DNA from 4 places in the Pectobacterium quasiaquaticum genome. Region 4 is predicted to be linked to each of the others. Evidence: predicted binding sites of a transcription regulator. Region 4 holds the regulator's gene; each other region holds the start of a gene.
What was found. Region 4 encodes CRP, which controls carbon source genes, mostly activating them, when cyclic AMP is high. Its sites were predicted from a motif close to ATGTGANNNNNNTCACAT; they were not measured.

Region 1 (4,183 bases), 130 kb from region 4:
GGCGTCAGCAAGGTGTTCTTTACCTGTGATTCCCATGAACAGCTGTTACCGCTGGAAGAAGCGATCAATGCGCGCTGGGGCGACCGCGTTAACGTGAGCTTTTCGACGCTTACCTGTCTGGAAGTGATGGCGGGCGGCGTGTCTAAAGGCCATGCGCTGGAACAAGTGGCGAAGATTATCGGCTTCTCGCTCAAAGAGTGTGTGGCGTTTGGTGATGGCATGAACGACTACGAAATGCTGTCGATGGCGGGTAAAGGTTGCGTGATGCAGAACGCGCATCAGCGCCTGAAAGATATGTTGCCGGATCGCGAAGTGATTGGCTCTAACGCGGACAGCGCGGTGCCGAATTACCTGCGTGAACTGTTTCTGAAGTAATCAGCGCTGAGGTTGTGCTGTGATTTATGGCACAAACGAAGGCGGCGTCATCATGACGCCGCCAGAGGGATGCTACAAGAGTGGGTTAGGCGCGACTGGCTAACTCTGCTTTATGTTTTTTCTCATTCAGCATAACAACAACCAACAGAAGTACCGCCAGAATGCTGCCGCCGATCATCACCATGAAGCCACCGTCCCAACCGAAGAAGTCAACGGTGTAGCCGACGATGGCGCTAGCGGCAACGGAACCACCGAGGTAACCGAACAGGCCGGTGAAGCCCGCTGCGGTACCTGCTGCTTTTTTCGGTGCCAGTTCCAGTGCATGCAGACCAATCAGCATGACTGGGCCGTAAATCAGGAAGCCGATAACGATCATACAGGCCATGTCCACACCCGGGTTGCCGGCTGGGTTCATCCAGTAAACGATGGTGGCTATTGTCACCAGCGTCATGAAGAACACGCCCGTTGCACCACGGTTGCCTTTGAAGACCTTGTCGGACATCCAGCCGCACAGCAGCGTGCCCGGAATACCCGCGTATTCGTACAGGAAGTAAGCCCAGGAAGATTTATCCAGTGCGAAGTGTTTAACTTCTTTCAGATAGGTCGGGGACCAGTCGAGGATGCCGTAACGCAGCAGGTAAACGAAAACGTTGGCGATCGCGATGTACCATAGCAGTTTGTTCGGGAAAACGTACTGCATGAAGATCTGCTTAGCCGTCAGTTCTTCTTCCGCTTTTTCATTGTAATCAGCAGGATAATCGTTTTTGTATTCTTCAATCGGTGGCAGACCGCAGGATTGCGGTGTGTCACGCATCAGTGCAAATGCGATAAGCGCAACCAGAATAGCGGCGAAGGCCGGCATGTAGAGTGCGGCTTTCCAGTCGTTAAACCAGGCCATACCCAACAGGAACAGCAGAGGCGGAAGCCCACCGCCGACGTTGTGAGCACAGTTCCATACGGACACGATACTGCCGCGTTCTTTTTGTGACCACCAGTGAACCATGGTGCGTCCACACGGTGGCCAGCCCATCCCTTGGAACCAACCGCACAAGAACAGCAGGACGAACATGACAGCAATGCTAGAGGTTGCCCAGGGTACGAAGCCCATGAATAACATGACGGCTGCTGCCAGAATTAGACCCGCAGGTAGGAATACACGTGGGTTGGAGCGGTCAGATACCGAACCCATGATGAATTTGGAAAAGCCGTAGGCGATGGAAATACCCGACAGCGCGAACCCAAGGTCACCGCGCGAGAAGCCTTGTTCAATCAGATAAGGCATGGCTAGTGTGAAGTTTTTACGTACCAGATAGTAGGCGGCGTAGCCAAAAAAGATCCCCATGAAAATCTGCCAGCGCAGGCGGCGATAGAGCGGATCGACGTGTTCTTGCGACACGCGTGGCTGGTGGGCGGCAGGCCTAAAAATACTCAGCATAGATATCTCCAATGCGAAAAAAAACGAGAGCTTTTTTGTTCTATTACGAACGATATTGTATGGGGCTAGCGTACAAATGAGTGTGATTCATGACGCTAATGTTACACTTTTATGAAACTGTGACGATTTTTGCGCTCATGTTAACAGAATTGGAAAATTCCACAGTGTGGTTTTAGTGATGAAAATCACACTTATTGTTTTTATACACCCATTGATTTTCGTTTTGTGCTCGTTTTTGCTCTTTATCAAACATTAACCCTTCTTTCTGTGTCCCAATAGCAACATATACGCCCTAAATAATTCGAGCTGCGTGACAAAACGTTAGCGTTTTGAACAACGCTCTGCGTTGACCCTTTAGGGCAAGGCCCATTTATGGCCTTGTAACGCGGCAACCGCGCGAATCCCCAGGAGCTTACTCAGGTAAGTGACTGGGGTGAGTAAGGGCGGCCAACGCACAAGCAGCTTGAAGTATGACGGGGATACCATCCGCCTGGAGCGAGAACATGATGCAAAATACGGGGAACTGGCGTGAAACTGACGTGGTTGTCATCGGCGGTGGTGCGACGGGAGCGGGTACGGCACGAGACTGTGCCCTGCGTGGACTGCGCTGCCTGCTGCTTGAACGTTATGACATTGCGACCGGCGCGACCGGGCGTAATCACGGCTTATTACACAGCGGTGCCCGCTATGCAGTAACCGATGGCGAGTCTGCCCGCGAATGTATTGAAGAAAACCAGATTCTCCGGCGGATAGCTCGCCACTGTATTGAGCCTACCGACGGTCTGTTTATCACCTTGCCAGAAGACGATCTCGGTTGGCAGGCGCAGTTTATTACCGCCTGTCAGCAGGCGGGAATTCGCGCGCAGGCGTTGGACCCGCAGGAAGCGTTACGACTGGAACCGGCAGCAAATCCGACGCTGATTGGCGCGGTGCGCGTGCCGGATGGTTCGGTCGATCCTTTTCGCCTGACGGCGGCCAACATGATCGATGCCTGCGAGAACGGCGCGGAAGTGTTGACCTATCACGAGGTCATCGGGCTGATTCGCAATGGCGATCGTATTACCGGCGTGCGCGTTTTCGACCATAAAAAAGGTGTAGAAACAGAAATTTATGCACAGGTGGTGGTCAACGCGGGCGGTATTTGGGGGCAACACATTGCGGAATATGCCGATCTGCGTGTGCGCATGTTCCCAGCAAAAGGCGCGCTGTTGATTCTTGGGCACCGCATCAACAACATGGTGATCAACCGCTGCCGTAAACCGGCGGACGCCGACATTCTGGTGCCGGGCGATACCATTTCGCTGATTGGCACCACCTCAACCCACATCGATTACGATCAAATCGACAATATGCTCGTGACGCCTGCTGAGGTGGAAACGCTGATGCGGGAAGGCTCGATGCTAGCGCCGACGTTGGCGAGTACGCGCATTCTACGCGCCTATGCGGGCGTTCGACCGCTGGTTGCCAGCGATAGCGACCCCAGCGGACGCAGCGTGAGTCGCGGCATTGTGCTGCTCGACCATGCCAGCCGCGACGGGCTGGAAGGATTTATTACCATCACCGGCGGCAAGCTGATGACCTACCGCCTGATGGCGGAATGGGTGACTGACTCCATCTGCAAAAAGCTGGGTCATGAGGTGGCCTGCTCAACGGCACAGACGCCGCTGCCCGGCTCTGAGTCGCTGGATGAGGTGAGAACCGCTCCTCACGCTCTGTCAGCTTATCCTGCGGCAAAACCGCTCTCTGCACCGCTGCGCGGTTCGGCGATTTATCGTCACGGTGAACGTGCCGAGCGAATGCTGTCCGGTGAGCGTCTGGACCGCAGTCTGGTGTGCGAATGTGAGGCGGTGACGGCGGGGGAAGTACGCTACGCCGTGGAATCGTTACAGGTGAATAACCTGATTGATTTACGTCGGCGCACCCGCGTGGGTATGGGCACCTGTCAGGGTGAACTCTGTGCCTGTCGTGCGGCGGGTCTGCTGTGCCGTCTGGGCACCGCGACGCCGGAGCAGTCGCTCACGCAGCTCAGCCAGTTTTTGAACGAACGCTGGAAAGGGATTCGCCCAGTTGCGTGGGGCAATGCGCTGCGCGAAAGCGAGTTTACCAGTTGGATTTATCAGGGATTGTGCGGCCTGACGGCCAGCGACAGTCAGGAGGATCGTCATGCGCTATGACGTTGTGATTATCGGCGGCGGGCTGGCGGGATTGACCTGCGGCATTCGCTTAGCGGAGCAGGGAAAACGCTGTGCGATTGTCAGCGCGGGGCAGAATGCGCTGCATTTTTCTTCCGGTGCGCTGGATTTACTTTCCCATCTCCCTGACGGGCAGCCCGTGAGCCAGCCGCTCGATGCGCTGGATGAGTTGGCGCGTCAG
Region 2 (4,183 bases), 350 kb from region 4:
GCTGGCAGGGATTTTTGGCATCGGCCAACATCCTAAAGGCGACAAAGACCCGTTTGCGCTGCGTCGTGCTGCCCTCGGTGTGCTGCGCATCATCGTCGAAAAACGTCTGCCGCTGGATTTGCAGACGCTGACCGAAGAAGCGGCGCGTTTGTATGGCGATAAGCTGTCTAATGCCAAGGTTGTGGATGACGTGATTGAGTTTATGCTCGGTCGCTTCCGTGCCTGGTATCAGGAAGAAGGCCACAGCGTGGATACCATTCAGGCGGTATTAGCGCGTCGTCCGACCCGTCCGGCTGATTTCGATGCCCGCGTGAAAGCCGTCAGCCACTTCCGTTCGTTGGATGCCGCCGCGGCGCTGGCAGCGGCTAACAAGCGCGTTTCCAACATTCTGGCGAAATCTACCGATACGCTGAACGAGAGCGTCAACGCTGCCGTATTGAAAGACGCGGCGGAAATTACGCTGGCCACGCACCTTGTCGTGCTGCGCGACAAACTGACGCCGCTGTTCGCTGAAGGCCGCTATCAGGAAGCGCTGGTTGAGCTGGCCTCACTGCGTGAGCCTGTCGATGCGTTCTTCGATCAGGTGATGGTCATGGCGGAAGATGAGCAGGTTCGAGTGAACCGCCTGACGCTGCTGAGCCAACTGCGTGAGCTGTTCTTGCAGGTTGCGGATATTTCCGTCCTGCAATAACGGCGATAGCGTTACGTAATACTAACCCCCGAGTAGGTTCGCCTGTTCGGGGGTTATTTTTTTCCGCTCCGCAAAGCGTCCCGCCTCACCCCGCGGTATCGATTCGTATCGATCCGTATCGACTGACGACTTCGTTGGTAAAATCCTATGGTCGCCCCGTGTATCCCGATGCCTAAACGAGCGGTATTCGTTGTCAGGCTTGGCCTTTTTCTGCACAGCCAGCCTGATTCGACTATGCTTATGTCGTAGAAAATCTTGTCATGGAAAATCCGTCGTCAGCGTGTTTTTGTTTGAATAAAGCATGGCTGGCGGGGCAGTAAGCGTAACAGGAGTAGGGAATGAGAAGGCTGATGACGTACCGTTCACGCTGGCTGCTGCCAGTTCTGGTTATTCTGGCGGCATTGCAACTGGCTGCCTGTGGTGACAGCGAAGCCGATCAGCGGAAGGCATTCGTTGCATTCCTGCAAATCGTGCAGTCGCAGCAGGATGGGAAATTGCCGACGTTGACGGAAGAGCAGAAGAAGAATTTTGGCAATTTCACTAACGATTACGCGATCTTAACCACCTTTTCTCAGCAGTTTAATCAGGCGGTGTCCGGCAGTTTAACACCGATGCTGGGACAAATTTCCCGTATTCGCGTCCCTAAAGACTATTTGGCACAGCGTGATGACCTTCGGCAATCCATTGGGGCAATGAACCTGTTGAGCCAGCATGTGCAGGCGGCGAAAGTGCAGGCAGACAATGCCCATCGGCTGCTAAAACAGCCCGAAGACGTGCAAATACCCTATGAGCGGTTGTATGCACGCACGGTAATACAGCCCACCAATGCGCTGCTACCCGCCATTCCGAATGCGATTGCCTTCGCACAGAGCCTGATCCAGATCGGCGATTTCCTTCAGGCTCAGGGCGATCAGGCTGTGTTTAATGGCGCGTCCGTGCAATTCCGTACGCCGCAACAGGTGGCGCAATATAACAGCATGGTGGCAGCGTTACCTCTACAGCAGCAGAATTTAATGAATGCGCTCAGAGGAATAACTGGCGTGAATTACCCCTAACCGCGTCGTGCCCCGACGCTTTAGCGATGTGGTATGGCAGAGAGGTGTTCTGGATAAGATGCATGTGGCTGGTGAGAGGGTAAAAATAAATTGTGATTAACGTCACACAAATAAAACAAATACAGGCCTGTAAAGTGTGACTCAAATCACATATAAGGCGCGGTGTTTGTCTAAAAATCTGTTTAGTTTTTCATTTTTAACGGCTTTTTGTGAAGTAAATCACCTATTTGTGTCGTTGATGTAGGGTGGTTGTGTGATTTTTGTCACGTTACCGCTATGGAGTTGCGGTATGAAAACAGCGTGTTAGAGTCCGCGCTGCATACAGTAATAATGACGGACGTCTTCTTGTGGTAATCGGTGTTTTTATTGCCACGCCGTCTCACGATAATTACCACGCGCTCTTATTGTCAGCGCGTTTCAATAGGGGTGTGTTTTTATGCTTTCACCAGATATTAAGATCAAGGTGCAAAACTTTGGTCGCTTCCTCAGTAATATGGTGATGCCCAATATTGGCGCATTTATCGCCTGGGGTATTATTACCGCGCTGTTTATCCCTACTGGCTGGTTCCCCAATGCAACATTGGCGAAGCTCGTCGGTCCGATGATTACCTATTTGCTGCCATTGCTGATTGGTTATACCGGCGGACGTCTGGTATTCGGTGAGCGTGGCGGTGTGGTGGGTGCGATTACGACGATGGGTGTGATCGTCGGGACCGATATCCCGATGTTCCTCGGCGCCATGATTGTGGGCCCGTTGGGCGGCTGGGCGATCAAACGTTTTGACCGCATGGTCGACGGTAAAATCAAGAGCGGCTTTGAAATGCTGGTCAACAACTTCTCTGCCGGTATCATCGGTATGTTGTTGGCAATCCTGTCGTTTTTGGCAATTGGTCCGCTAGTTGAAGTCTTCTCTCAGGTACTGGCTTCCGGCGTTAACCTGATGGTGCAGAACAACCTGCTGCCGTTTACGTCTATCTTCGTTGAACCGGCGAAAATTCTGTTCCTGAACAACGCCATTAACCACGGTATCTTCTCACCGCTGGGCATTCAGCAGGCGACGGAAACGGGCAAATCTATTTTCTTCCTGATCGAAGCGAATCCAGGCCCGGGTATGGGCGTGCTGATGGCGTACATGTTCTTCGGTCGTGGTAACGCGAAAGAATCAGCACCGGGTGCGGCGATTATCCACTTCCTGGGCGGGATTCACGAAATCTACTTCCCTTATGTGCTGATGAATCCGCGTCTGATTATCGCGGTGATTCTGGGCGGGATGACCGGCGTGTTTACGCTGAGCGTGCTGGGTGGCGGTTTGGTTTCTCCTGCGTCTCCGGGCTCCATTCTGGCGGTGCTGGCGATGACGCCAAAAGGCGCTTACTTCGCTAACCTTGCCGCTATTGCAGCGGCTTTCGCGGTGTCCTTCATCGTGTCGGCGATTCTGCTGAAAAGCACCAAGCAAAAAGAAGAAGACCTGAGCGACGCAACGCGCCGCATGCAGGAAATGAAAGCGTCTTCTAAAGGTACGGCGACTAATGTCGGTGTCAGCGGTGATATGAGCACCGTGCGTAAAATCATCGTAGCGTGTGACGCCGGTATGGGTTCCAGCGCGATGGGTGCGGGTGTGCTGCGCAAGAAAGTTCAGGATGCTGGGCTGACCAACATTTCGGTGACTAACAGCGCGATCAATAGTTTGCCGGACGATGTCGATCTGGTGATTACGCACCGCGACTTGACCGAACGTGCGATGCGTCATGCGCCGCAGGCACAGCACATTTCGCTGACTAACTTCCTTGATAGCGGTCTGTATAGCGATCTAGTGGCACGTCTTACCGCAGCACAGGGTGCCGTGAAGTCTGAAGCCGTCGCGACGCTAGCACCTGCTGTCGCCGACGCACAGGCTAACCTGTTCCAACTGGGTGCAGGCAATGTGTTCCTGAATCAGCATGCGACAGACAAAGAGCAGGCAATCCGTTTCGCCGGTGAGCAACTGGTGAAAGGCGGCTATGTCGAGCCTGCGTATGTTGAAGCGATGCTGGAACGTGAAAAGCTGACCTCCACCTATCTGGGCGAATCGATTGCTGTGCCGCACGGTACGATTGAAGCGAAAGACCGCGTGCTGAAAACGGGCGTTGTCTTCTGCCAATATCCTGAAGGCGTTCGCTTTGGCGATGAAGAAGATGAGGTTGCGCGTCTGGTTATCGGTATTGCCGCTCGCAACAACGAACATATTCAGGTCATCACCAGTCTGACCAACGCACTAGATGATGATGCTGTCATTGAACGTCTGGCACAGACCCAGGATGTTCAGGATGTGCTCGACTTACTCTCCGGTAAAAAGAGTGCCTAATTGATGTGGCTAGGGCCGCCTGCGGGCGGCCTCTTTTTATGTTTTTTTAAGGTTATGTCTCATGAAAGCATTACACTTTGGCGCGGGTAATAT
Region 3 (4,183 bases), 1.2 Mb from region 4:
CGCCTTCTGTCCAGCGAATGATATCTTCTGGACGGGCTTCTACGCGGGATGTCGGGTTAGACAGCGGCATCACGATAGGACGCGCGCAGTGCTTGTGCATTTCACGGATGATTTCTTCCGTGAACAGACCCGGCTGGCCGGATACACCGATCAGGATGGTCGGCTTGGCATTGCGTACCACTTCCAACAGTGAAATCGCGTCGCTGTTGCAATCCCAATCAGCCAGCAGTTCACTTTTCTGCACCAGCTTGCTCTGGAAATCGAGCAGGTTCGGCAGCTTGTCCGTCAGCAGACCGAAGCGGTCTACCATGAAGACGCGTGCGCGTGCTTCTTCTTCGCTCAGCCCTTCAGACTTCATCTGCGCGACGATTTGCTCAGCGATACCACAACCTGCGGAGCCCGCACCCAGGAAGGCAACGGTCTGATCGCGTAGCTGAGTGCCTGCTGCACGGCTGGCGGCAATCAGGCTGCCGATCGCGACGGCGGCGGTGCCCTGAATGTCATCGTTAAAACTACAGATCTCATCACGATAGCGGTTCAGCAGCGGCGTCGCATTTTTCTGTGCGAAGTCTTCAAACTGCAACAACACGTTCGGCCAGCGGCGTTTAACGGCCTGAATGAATTCGTCAACAAATTCATAGTATTCATCGTCAGTGATACGCGGGTGGCGCCAGCCCATGTACAGCGGATCGTTCAGACGCTGCGGGTTGTTGGTGCCGACATCCAGAACGACAGGCAGAGTGTAGGCTGGGCTGATACCGCCACACGCGGTGTACAGCGACAGCTTACCGATTGGAATCCCCATGCCGCCGATACCCTGGTCGCCCAGACCCAGAATACGTTCACCGTCGGTTACAACGATGACTTTTACATTCTGTTTGGTGGCGTTTTGCAGCATATCGTCGATATGCGCGCGGTTAGGGTAGGAGATAAACAGGCCGCGTGCGCGACGATAGATATCGGAAAAGTGTTCACAGGCTTCGCCAACGGTCGGGGTGTAGATGATCGGCATCATCTCACTGAGGTGACCGTCCAGCAGGCGGTAGAACAGCGTCTCGTTGGTGTCCTGAATGTTGCGCAGGTACACGTGTTTTTCAATATCGTGTTTGAATTCCTGATACTGACGCCAGGCGCGTTCTGCCTGTTCTTCGATGGTTTCGACGGCTTCAGGCAGCAGACCATGCAGGTTAAAGTTAGCGCGTTCTTCTTCGGTAAACGCGCTGCCTTTATTCAGCAGGGGAAATTCAAGCAAGATCGGACCAGCGTAGGGAATATGGAGAGGACGTTTGCTTTCGTATTCTAATTCCATGACTTTTTACTCTCGGATAACAGAAAAAAACTCAGGTGTTGTCGATAAAAACTGCTGCGGATCTTAAATTACCCAGAAAATATGTACAGGAATTGTTAATTTAAATAGTTACAGATGGCTTGCATCTTAGTCAAAATACAGGCTTTATCGATTCACCTCTCGTTTCTCAAACTTCCCTTTGCTGAAATCCTGTGCTGACCTCTGCCGTTATTCCTCAATAAAGTGATGTTCAATGTCGGTACAGCCCAATTCAGCCAGCATAATTTGCGAAATGGCCCAGTGGCTGACAAGCGCATGACGACGCTCAACGACAGCCGCGTGTTTAATGGTGCACGGAGCTTCGCCAGCAAGGTTCATCAGATTCAATGCAACTTGCAAAGGCGGCAGGCTCGGGTTGAATGCCGCATTTTCTGCGTAGCGTCCGGTATAAATGTTGCCACTTGAGGTTTCCAGCGCAATGCCGCTGATGGCTTTGCTATAGGGCGCGTGGCTACGGTTGGCGGCATCCAGCGCCCGACGCGCAAGCGCGTTCACATTCTGCAAGGTTGCGCCGTGGTTGATGTCATCCATCAGTAAGGTATCGATGTGCAGATCGACGGGGCCAAAGGAATCCGGCAGATAATGGCTGAGCACGGCAGGCTGGCGACCCGGCAATTGAATGCGCAGCGACGCGGCATTACGCAATTCATTCATAAACTGACGACAGTGGCCGCATGGCGTGTAGTTCACGGTCACGGCCCGTAACCCACGTTCATTGCGTATCCAGGCGTGGCTGACGGCGCTTTGTTCGGCATGCACCGTTTGCTGCAACTGAACTGCGCTGAACTCCATGTTGGCACCAAAGTAGAAATTGCCACTGAGCCCTTGCGCAATTGCGCCAACCTGAAAATTCGAGATAGGCGCTTGTGCGCAGGCAGCGGCCAGAGGCAATAGCGCAAAGGCCAACGCGTCGGCGTCTAGCTGGCTGGCTTCGCAGACGGCATTCACGTCATCTGCGGTGAGCATGGCGGCGAAATCGGGTTTATCGATCAAGGGACCGATCGCGGCTTGCAGACTGGCAGGTAATTGCTGGAAGGCGTTTTCAAATCGTGGATGCATATCGGTGTACTCTTTTTACCCGTCAATGACGTCATGTTAGGGAGCAAAGTAGCAATAAATTGTGATAAAAATCTCTTTGTTGAATGAAAGGAATGCAAATTAACTGTTAAATGCGAGATGTATCTCAATTTTATAGGCTGTGACCGTCCCTTCTTGCCGTAGGGAAGAAAATAAAAAGCGTACCAAAGGGCGTGTTATGCCCTGTGATACGCCGCTATGTACTTTTTAATCGTATGCTTAATGATGGACGATCTTTTTCTCTTTGGCTTTTTCTAGCAGTTTTCCCACATCCTGAATAAATTTCACTGCTTCTTTCGCGATATCTTGTATCGCGACGTTTTCTTTTCTGGCAGCCGTTTTCCACCGCCGACGCTGTTTCTTTTCCAGACTGGCATAGTTTGAAGCCAACAACTTATGCAGTGCAGGGACATCACATAACTCCTGCGATAGGTTGTCTGCGTAGTAAATGAGTGAAATGGTAAAGGAGGAGTTAGGGGCTTTTTCTATGACGTTTCCGTTTTCTTCGACTTTTTTGGTTTCTTTGACAATATTCACATAAAGCGGCCAGTAGCCATTATCTGGGTTCCTTAGCGTGAGTATGGACGGCACAGTGATATTCAACCAGGTTCTGCCTATTTCCAGACACTCTTCCGTCAAGAGTGGGAACGCTTTGCGTAGGGTAACCAGAATGCCGGAAAGACCTTTCGCCTGAATAAGCTGATCGCACAGTTGAGCGTTTTGCTGAAGAAAGAGCAACGCTTCACTGTCTACGCTCTTCATATTTACTGACTTCCAGTTATGTGGGCTTATCTGTTTTAAATGTAAAAAACGATCGATGATGGATTCATACTGGGAAGTGAGGTGGGCTGACAGTTCAGAAATCTCTTCTTCATCCTTGTTTTGCCACTGTGCCTGCTTTTGGCAATAGGCCATTAACAGCTGTGCCGCGGCATTATTATTTTGTAATTGCAAACGGGCACGTTGGGCTGCTTTTTCCAGCCACTGATAACTTAGAAATGCCCACTTATTATCCTGCGGCTCTATTTTTTCTTCGCGGTAGCTTTCAAATTTTTTATCCAAAACCACATAAGCAAATTTGTAACCTTTAAACGAAGTACTAGGAAAGGCGCTTTGAACGGCCTCATAATAATCAGCGAGTTGAGCGGCAGATAATGCCGCTCCAACTTTGTTTTCAATAGTGATGATGAACTGGTTTTTCGGGTCGATCAAAAAGAGATCGAGGCGACGATTTGAACCTACGTGGTCTTTAATACTAAATTCACGCGTCACAAAAGCCGAACCAAAGCTCGTTGTCTGGATACGGCCTGGGGTCCATTCCTCAAAGAATTTCTTATTGGCAAATTTATTCGTTTCATGGCCAGCCTGATAAGCCGCAGTCAGAAAATCTTTGATCACGGCATCGCCTTGGCAGTGTCCTTCATTGGGGTTAAGGCACCACGCGAGCATATCGGAATGTTGGTTTTCGGTGAGAGTGATGACATCAAGTATGTTATCTGAAATACGCAATTTTTCTCGTAATTCTAGCAACTTCTCGTCCGTGAGAAACTCGTAAAATTCCTTAATATCCATCTCTTATATCTCCATTTTATTTACCAAAAAAATTAATGACCAAATAGATTGAGTAACAGGGGGAAGACAAACGGCGCAATCAGCGACGTGATGATCCCGCAGATGACCAGCGCCAGCGAACTGAATGCACCTTCCTGATAGTCAACCTCTGCACAGCGCGCCGTACCGAGTGCGTGTGAGGCTGTC
Region 4 (4,183 bases):
CCAATACTTTTGTGAGCTTGGCGCCCAAGTCGTGGTGAAGCGTAATGATGAACTGACGCTGCGTGAGATTGAACAGCTTGCGCCTGAGCGATTGGTGATTTCTCCCGGCCCCTGCACGCCAGATGAGGCGGGTATTTCACTGGCGGCTATTCGTCACTTTGCCGATAAATTGCCTATTTTGGGCGTGTGTCTTGGTCATCAGGCGATGGGGCAGGCGTTCGGCGCTCGGGTGGTGAGGGCACGACAGGTGATGCACGGTAAAACCTCAGCAATTGCGCACAGCGATACGGGGGTTTTTACGGGGCTGGCTCAGCCGTTGACGGTCACCCGCTACCATTCACTCATTATTGATTCCGCCTCGCTACCCGATTGCTTTGAAGTTACGGCTTGGAGCGAACATGAAGGAACGCGTGATGAGATTATGGGGATTCGCCATCGCGCATTGCCGCTGGAAGGGGTGCAGTTTCACCCAGAGAGCATTCTTAGCCAACAAGGGCATCAGCTTTTGGATAATTTCCTTAAAATTTAGCTATATAGAAAGTTATTCTCCTCAGTAGCCGATTTAATATTGCCTGAAATTGATTTTTTATGCATATTTAGTGACTATATTTTCATTCCGATATGATGGACAGCAGAGTGAGGCAGCAAATGGCAGCAGAGCAGAAAGCAGTGACACGGGATACTCACGATAAAGTGATTTTGCCAGTTTATGCACCCGCGAAGTTTGTACCCGTGAAAGGTAAAGGGAGTCGCGTCTGGGATCAGGACGGCCGCGAGTATATCGATTTCTCCGGCGGTATTGCGGTTACGGCGCTGGGTCACTGTCATCCTGCATTGGTGAACGCGTTGCAGCAGCAGGGTGAAAAGCTGTGGCATACCAGCAATATTTTCACTAATGAGCCTGCGTTGCGCCTCGCCAGCAAATTGATTGATGCGACTTTTGCCGACCGTGTGTTTTTTGTTAACTCCGGTGCTGAGGCCAATGAAGCTGCCTTCAAGCTGGCGCGTCACTATGCGGTTAAACGCCATAGTCCGTATAAAACCAAGATCATCGCCTTCTACAATGCATTCCATGGTCGGACGCTGTTCACCGTCTCAGTCGGCGGACAGCCTAAATATGCCGATGGTTTCGGGCCGAAGCCTGCCGATATTGTTCATGTTCCCTTCAACGATCTGGCTGCGGTTAAAGCGGTGATGGACGATCACACCTGTGCAGTCGTGCTTGAGCCGGTTCAGGGTGAAGGGGGGATTACGCCTGCTACGCCTGAATTTTTACAAGGCGTTCGCGAGCTGTGCGATCAGCACAAGGCGCTGCTGGTGTTTGATGAAGTGCAGAGCGGAATGGGGCGTACTGGCAAACTATTTAGCTACATGCACTACGGCATTACGCCGGATATTCTCACAACGGCTAAAGCATTGGGTGGTGGTTTCCCAATTAGCGCGATGCTGACGACGGAAGAGATCGCATCGGCCATGACGGTTGGGGTGCACGGCACCACCTATGGCGGCAACCCGCTGGCCTGTGCGGTAGCGGAAGCCGCGCTGGATATTATCAATACGCCAGAAGTGCTGTCAGGTGTAGCGGATCGCCACGATCGCTTTGTCAGCGAGCTTGAGAAAATCAATCAGCAGTACGATGTATTCAAACAGATCCGCGGTATGGGGCTGTTACTGGGGGCTGAACTGAAACCGCAATGGCACGGTCGTGCGGGCGAGTTTCTGGCGGCGGCAACGGCTCAGGGGCTTATGGTGCTGATGGCTGGGCCGAACGTAATCCGCTTTGTGCCATCTTTGATCATTGATGAAGAGGATATTGCGCAGGGGATGGCAAAATTTGCTAAAGCCGTCGCGCAGGTCGTTAACGCAGCAGACTGATTATGCTCTCAAAAGATCAGCCATAAAAAACGTAGGGAACGTTTTTCAACGTTGCGTTAGCAACGACCCGTAGGGTGGCGAGCAGGAAGCTCGCCATAAAAAAAGCGTGAGGCCGAGGCTTCACGCTTTTTTATTGGTAGGGTACAGCGACAGGGGCTTAGCGAGTGCCGTAAACGACAATCGTTTTACCGTGTGCAGAGATCAGATTCTGGTCTTCTAACATTTTCAGAATGCGGCCCACGGTTTCACGCGAGCAGCCAACGATTTGCCCAATTTCCTGACGGGTAATTTTTATTTGCATGCCATCTGGATGCGTCATGGCATCAGGTTGTTTGGCCAGGTTGAGTAGGGTTTGGGCAATACGGCCGGTCACATCAAGGAAGGCGAGGTTGCCGACCTTCTCAGAGGTAACCTGAAGTCTGCTTGCCATTTGTGCAGACAGGCGCATGAGGATATCCGGGTTAACCTGGATGAGCTGGCGGAATTTTTTATAGGAAATTTCGGCCACTTCACAGGCGGTTTTTGCCCGAACCCATGCGCTGCGTTCCTGACCTTCTTCAAACAGGCCGAGCTCGCCGATAAAATCGCCCTGATTGAGGTAGGAGAGAATCATTTCCTTGCCTTCTTCATCTTTGATTAGCACTGCGACAGAGCCTTTCACGATGTAGTAAAGCGTTTCTGCTTTTTCACCTTGGTGAATCAGCGTGCTCTTCGATGGATACTTGTGAATATGACAATGGGAAAGGAACCATTCGAGAGTTGGGTCTGTTTGCGGTTTGCCGAGAACCATTCGCTATCATCCTCTGTTGTAATTCACTGCGCAAATTACAGGGGTCAGAGTTCCCTGTACGGCGTGTTTTACTGCTAAAAAAATAAAATTCAGTCTAGGCAGAATGACGTCAGGGAATATACTGAAACCACTGTACCCTTTATTTTCCGGTTGCTGCCTTGCCGCACCGTAAACGTGGCTGGGGTATGTCTGGCCAGGCCATCATCTTCTTCGTTTCTGGGTTTGTCCAGAAAAGGTCTATTCTGTTTTCGTTTTAACACAGCTTGAAGGACGTGTCTTGTGTTGTCTCGCTTCAGCATGACAAAGCGCTGATTAACGCTGGTTTTTGTACAGTAACGGTATAAATTTTCAAAAAATTTTTAGTGGAGAGGCATCATGCAGGCACGGGTGAAATGGGTTGAAGGCTTAACGTTTTTGGGCGAATCTGCATCAGGGCATCAGATATTGATGGACGGCAATTCCGGTGATAAAGCGCCCAGTCCGATGGAAATGGTGTTGATGTCTGTAGGCGGATGCAGCGCGATTGATGTGGTATCGATTCTGCAAAAAGGCCGCAACGATGTAGCGGATTGTGAAGTGAAATTAACGTCAGAGCGTCGGTCTGACGCACCGCGTTTATTTACCCACATCAATCTGCATTTTATCGTGACGGGAAAAGGGTTGACCGACAAAGTTGTCGAGCGAGCCGTCGCACTGTCGGCGGAAAAATACTGCTCTGTAGCACTGATGCTGGGTAAAGCCGTTGAGGTGACGCACAGCCACGAAATTAGAGTGCTGGAATAATCCCTTTCTCTGGGCACTCATTCTGGTCACTTAAGCCTGTTATTAGGGGAAACACAGGGGAGGTTCCGGTAGGGAGGCCTCACCCCTATGGCCGCCCCGTGTATCTCGATGCTTATTCGATAGTTTTCCCTTCAATTAACCGCTGCACCAGCGGCGCCATGATCAATTCCATCGCCAGCCCCATCTTCCCGCCGGGAACGACCAGCGTGTTGATGTGCGAAATAAAGGAACCCTGCAACATGGCGAGCAGATAGGGGTAATCAATATTGTCCAATCCCTGAAAATGAATCACGACGAAGCTTTCGTCCAGTGACGGAATCGATTTGGCTGCGAACGGGTTGGAGGTGTCCACGGTAGGCACACGCTGGAAGTTGATGTGTGTGCGAGAGAACTGTGGCGTGATATAGGTGATGTAGTCTTCCATTGAGCGGACGACGGAATCCATCACCGCTTCACGCGAGTGACCGCGCTCATTAACGTCACGAATCAGCTTTTGAATCCATTCCAGGTTGACGATCGGCACCACGCCGACGAGTAAATCGACATGCTGTGCCACGTCGTTTTGTTCGGTGACTACGCCGCCGTGCAATCCTTCATAGAACAGGATGTCCGTGGGTTCCGGCATTGGCTCCCACGGCGTGAACGTTCCGGGAACCTGATTATAGGGAATGGCTTCATCATAGGTATGAAGGTATTTACGCGTCTGACCGAGCCCGTGCAGGCCATATTCGATAA

Region 1: glpT (glycerol-3-phosphate transporter) is a predicted target of CRP. The motif match lies at 1,984-2,001, and genes of this name have one in related genera.
Region 2: IG609_RS19775 (PTS mannitol transporter subunit IICBA) is a predicted target of CRP. The motif match lies at 1,954-1,971, and genes of this name have one in related genera.
Region 3: cdd (cytidine deaminase) is a predicted target of CRP. The motif match lies at 2,467-2,484, and genes of this name have one in related genera.

Annotation. Positions count from the first base shown of each region.
Region 1 covers NZ_CP065177.1:4,099,613-4,103,795, reverse strand. Annotated here, with positions in the region: gene yigL (sugar/pyridoxal phosphate phosphatase YigL) at 1-375, shown strand, start outside; gene glpT (glycerol-3-phosphate transporter) at 461-1,810, opposite strand; gene glpA (anaerobic glycerol-3-phosphate dehydrogenase subunit A) at 2,314-3,984, shown strand; gene glpB (glycerol-3-phosphate dehydrogenase subunit GlpB) at 3,974-4,183, shown strand, end outside.
Region 2 covers NZ_CP065177.1:4,319,963-4,324,145, reverse strand. Annotated here, with positions in the region: gene glyS (glycine--tRNA ligase subunit beta) at 1-691, shown strand, start outside; gene IG609_RS19780 (DUF3053 domain-containing protein) at 1,042-1,746, shown strand; gene IG609_RS19775 (PTS mannitol transporter subunit IICBA) at 2,183-4,090, shown strand; gene IG609_RS19770 (mannitol-1-phosphate 5-dehydrogenase) at 4,152-4,183, shown strand, end outside.
Region 3 covers NZ_CP065177.1:2,783,495-2,787,677, reverse strand. Annotated here, with positions in the region: gene IG609_RS12800 (NAD-dependent malic enzyme) at 1-1,309, opposite strand, end outside; gene cdd (cytidine deaminase) at 1,517-2,407, opposite strand; gene IG609_RS12790 (PDDEXK-like family protein) at 2,645-3,997, opposite strand; gene IG609_RS12785 (CidB/LrgB family autolysis modulator) at 4,030-4,183, opposite strand, start outside.
Region 4 covers NZ_CP065177.1:3,972,602-3,976,784, reverse strand. Annotated here, with positions in the region: gene IG609_RS18230 (aminodeoxychorismate synthase component II) at 1-529, shown strand, start outside; gene argD (bifunctional acetylornithine/succinyldiaminopimelate transaminase) at 649-1,875, shown strand; gene crp (cAMP-activated global transcriptional regulator CRP) at 2,033-2,665, opposite strand; gene IG609_RS18215 (OsmC family protein) at 3,041-3,448, shown strand; gene IG609_RS18210 (phosphoribulokinase) at 3,561-4,183, opposite strand, start outside.